DNA from 2 places in the Roseovarius halophilus (ex Wu et al. 2025) genome. Region 2 is predicted to be linked to the other one. Evidence: riboswitches for the same ligand, from Rfam matches in the RefSeq annotation. Region 2 holds a riboswitch; the other holds the start of a gene.
What was found. A riboswitch is a leader RNA that binds a small molecule or an ion and turns the genes downstream of it on or off. The one in region 2 is predicted to bind glycine.

Region 1 (2,196 bases), on a different contig from region 2:
GGTTCTGGGTGTCGCCACCGGCCCATCCGAGGCGTGCGCGGGGAAAACGATCCCCCGGATCGTTTTCTGGTCCCGCTTACCGTTCTGGACCGACTTCCTGCGGTCTCTGGCCGACCGCGGCCTGCGCGGCGTGAAGCTTGTGATCGCTGACGACCACAAGGGGCTGCGGGCGGCGGCGCGCCGGGTCTTCAGTGCTACCCACCAGCGCTGTCGGGTTCACTGGATGCGCAACGCCCTGGCCCATGCCCCGGCCAAGCAACGCACCACGGTGGCCGCGATGCTCAAGACGATTTTTGCCCAGGAAAGCAAGGCCGACGCGGAAGCCCAGTGGGACACTGTCGCGGATGCACTCCGTGAAAAGCAGGACAAGCTCGGCACCTTCATGGACGCCTCGCGCGACGACGTTCTCGCCTACATGGACTTCCCGCGCGAGCATTGGACCCAGATCGCGTCGACGAACCCGCTGGACAGGGTGAACCGCGAGATCAAGCGGCGCACCGACGTCGTTGGCATCTTCCCGAACGACGACGCCATCATCCGGCTCGTCGGGGCAATCATGCTCGAGACCAACGACGAATGGACGGTCGCGCGCCGATACATGAGCCTTGAAACCCTCGCGCGCGTGAACGAAAATCCCAACATCAGGTTGCCCGCCGTGGCGACCTGATCAGATCTGGACCTTTCCGAAGGTCGGCGTTCTTACACCACGCCACGGGGCACTATCAGTTCTCGCGCGTCCAGAGATGTTCCTTCATGACGCCGGGGGCGTACTGAACAGGCATCTCGTAGCCAGCGAAGGGGACGAATTTCGCGCCAAGCCCGGCGTGCAGCTCGTAAAGCGGTGTTCGTTTCAGGTCGGCCATGCCGCCTCCGGTCCGTTGGGCCGGGGGCAGGCCCCCGGGCATTGGGTGCGGGCGCGGCCCGCGTCAATGCCCCCTCTGTCCGTTTGCCTGAGATCGCTATCCCTTCGGCGGGTGCATGTGGCACCACTCTCCAGAGTCCTATAGCGCGGCGGTCCTGAAGCCTGACGGTTTACCGGGGCGGTTGCTCCTTCGGCACTGGCAATGCCAGTTCTCCCGTCACGCATGGAAACACTAGCGCGACCACCCCCCGATCACAAGCCCCCACCCCGGTGCGTCACGCAAAGGTTTGGCTTTGCCGTGACGCGCAGCATGCTTTAACATAGAGAAAATTGAATATGAAAACCGGGAGGACACCATGCACATCGACCGCCGCACCCTGCTTTTGACCGGCAGCGCCGCCCTTGGCGCCGCCGCCCTGCCCCGCTGGACCCATGCGCAGGTCACCCTGGGCGATATCCGCATCGACACGCTCAGCGACGGCAACCTGGTGCTGCCGCGCGACTTCCAGTTCGGCGGGTTGCCGCAGGACGAGGTCACCGCCATCCTCGAGCGCCACGGCATCACCAGCAACGAGCTGACACCGGACTGCAACATCACGCTGATGCGCGACGGCACCAACACGGTGATCTTCGACGTGGGCGCCGGGCCGAACTTCATGCCCTCGGCGGGCAAGCTCTGGCAGGCGCTGGACGCGATCGGCGTCGCGCCCGCGGATGTCACCCACGTGGTCTTTACCCATGCCCATCCCGATCACCTCTGGGGGCTGCAGGACGATTTCGGCGATCTGGTCTTTCCTCAGGCGGAGTACATGATCGGCCGTGTCGAGCGCGACTACTGGCTGGACCCGGCCACGCCCGACACCATCGGCGAGGCGCGTCTCGCCTTCGCGGCCGGCGCGATCCGCTACCTTGGCGAACTGGAGGATCGGCTGACGGTCTTCGAGGACGGCGCGGAAATCCTGCCCGGGGTCGCCGCCCGCGCCACTTTCGGGCACACGCCGGGCCACATGGCCTTCGAGCTGCGCGGCGGCAGTGAAAGCATCATGGTGCTGGGCGATTGCATCGGCAACGACCACGTCGCCTTTGCACGGCCCGAGTGGCCGTCCGGGTCCGACCAGGACCCGGGGTTGGGCGTGCAGACCCGCACGGCCCTGCTGGACCAGCTGGCCAGCGCGCAGATGGCGGTCGTCGGGTTCCACCTGCCCTATCCGGGGATCGGCCGCGCCGAGACGTCGGGCAATGCCTATCGCTTCGTCGCGGCCTGATGACCGGGCGGGCGGCGGGGCCGGTTTCCCGGCCCCGCGAACAAATTTCTGGAAATTTGTTCCGCGCTA
Region 2 (2,196 bases):
CCATGACCTATCTCGACGAGGTCCATGCCGTGGGCATGTACGGCCCGCGCGGCGGCGGCATCGCCGAGCGCGAGGGGCTGATGGACCGTGTGAGCATCATCGAGGGCACGCTGGGCAAGGCCTTCGGCGTGGTGGGCGGCTATATCGCTGCCTCGGCAGACCTCGTGGATTTCGTGCGGTCCTTCTCCAGCGGCTTCATCTTCACCACGGCCCTGCCGCCGGCGGTGGCCGCGGGGGCCTGCGTCTCGATCCGGCACCTCAAGGCATCTGGGGCCGAACGCGCCCTGCAAAAGGACAAGGTGGCGCAGGTGCGCGCGCGGCTCGACGAGATCGGCATCCCGCATATACCGAACCCCGGGCACATCATCCCCGTGATGGTGGGCGACCCGGTCAAGTGCAAGTTCATCAGCGACATGCTGATGGATCGCTTCGGGATCTACATCCAGCCGATCAATTACCCGACCGTGCCCAAGGGTGCCGAGCGGCTGCGCATCACCCCCGGCCCGGTGCATTCCGAGGCGGACATCGACCGCCTGGTGGGCGCGCTTTGCGACCTCTGGACCCAATGCCAGCTTGCCCGGCAGCCCCTGGCGGCGCAGTGAAGCGTTTTCGCGAAAATGCGCGTCGCACGACCCTTGTCGACGTTACGTGGGTGCTTGGCCGATAGTTTCGGGCGCGGCGAGGCCCAGATGGTGCGGGCATCGCAAGGGCCTGCCAACGCATGGGGCCGCTTGGCGCGCAAGCGGGGCCATGGGACACACCGAAGCCTTGCGGGCCGGGCACCACGGGGGACTTGTGATCGGGAAGTCCCCGCGCTAAGCTTGGTTGCGCGACGGGAGAACTGGCATTGCCAGTGCCGAAGGAGCAACCGCCCCGGTAAACTCTCAGGCTTCAGGACCGCCGCGCTATAGGACTCTGGAGAGTGGTGCCACATGCACCCGCCGAAGGGATAGCGATCTCAGGCAAACGGACAGAGGGGGCATTGACGCGGGCCGCGCCCGCACCCAATGCCCGGGGGCCTGCCCCCGGCCCAACGGACCGGAGGCGGCATGGCCGACCTGAAACGAACACCGCTTTACGAGCTGCACGCCGGGCTTGGCGCGAAATTCGTCCCCTTCGCGGGCTACGAGATGCCTGTTCAGTACGCCCCCGGCGTCATGAAGGAACATCTCTGGACGCGCGAGAACGCAGGGCTCTTCGATGTCAGTCACATGGGGCAGGTGATCCTGCGCGGTGCGCAGGCGGCGGCCGAGCTGGAGCGGCTGGTGCCCCAGGCGGTGCAGACCCTCAAGCCGGGCCGGCAGCGCTATGCCTTCTTCACCAATGACCAGGGCGGGATTCTCGATGACCTGATGGTCGCCAACCGGGGCGATCACCTCTTTGCGGTGGTCAATGCCGCCTGCAAGGCCGCCGACATCGCCCATCTGCGCGCGGGGCTTGCAACGACGCAGGTCGAAGAGGTCACCGACCGCGCGCTGCTGGCGCTGCAAGGCCCAAAGGCCGAGGCGGCGCTCTCGCGGCTTATGCCCGACGTGCTGCAGATGCGGTTCATGGACGTCGAGACCCATGCGTCGGATTTCGGCGACCTGTGGATTTCGCGGTCGGGCTATACCGGCGAGGACGGCTTCGAGATATCCGTGCCCTCCGAGAGCGCCGAGGCGCTGGCCCGGGCGCTGCTGGAGGACGACGCGGTCGCGCCGGTGGGCCTTGGCGCCCGCGACAGCCTGCGGCTGGAGGCCGGGCTGTGTCTCTATGGCGCCGACCTGGACGAGACCACCACACCGGTCGAGGCGAACCTGACCTGGGCAATCCAGAAGGCCCGGCGCGAGGCGGGCGATTACCCCGGTTTCGCGCGCATCCGCCACCATCTGGTCGACGGGCCAGCGCGGTTGCGCGTCGGCCTGCGCCCCGAGGGCCGCGCGCCGATGCGCGCGGGCACGCCGCTGTTTGCCGAAGAAGAGGCGGCAAGCCCCGTGGGCGAAGTGACCTCCGGCGCCCATGGCCCGTCGACCGGATGTGCGATTTCCATGGGCTACGTGGGCACGGCGCATGCCGCCCTGGGCACCCCGCTCTGGGGCGAGGTGCGCGGCAAGCGCCTGCCCGTGACCGCCTGTGAACTGCCGTTCCGGCCATCCAGCTACAAGACCTGAAGGAGAGAGACATGAAATTCACCGAAGAACATGAATGGCTGCGCGT

Region 1: linked by a shared signal. The riboswitch ahead of gcvT (glycine cleavage system aminomethyltransferase GcvT) and the one ahead of gcvT (glycine cleavage system aminomethyltransferase GcvT) in region 2 are both predicted to bind glycine.

The regions. Positions count from the first base shown of each region.
Region 1 is NZ_JBKOTX010000191.1:7,578-9,773, forward strand. It holds partial or broken gene ACH107_RS26025 (IS256 family transposase) at 1-667, shown strand, start outside; partial or broken gene gcvT (glycine cleavage system aminomethyltransferase GcvT) at 732-863, opposite strand; glycine riboswitch at 929-1,007, opposite strand; gene ACH107_RS26035 (MBL fold metallo-hydrolase) at 1,219-2,127, shown strand; partial or broken gene ACH107_RS26040 (aminotransferase class I/II-fold pyridoxal phosphate-dependent enzyme) at 2,194-2,196, opposite strand, start outside.
Region 2 is NZ_JBKOTX010000008.1:15-2,210, forward strand. It holds partial or broken gene ACH107_RS02635 (aminotransferase class I/II-fold pyridoxal phosphate-dependent enzyme) at 1-602, shown strand, start outside; glycine riboswitch at 824-910, shown strand; gene gcvT (glycine cleavage system aminomethyltransferase GcvT) at 1,050-2,150, shown strand; gene gcvH (glycine cleavage system protein GcvH) at 2,162-2,196, shown strand, end outside.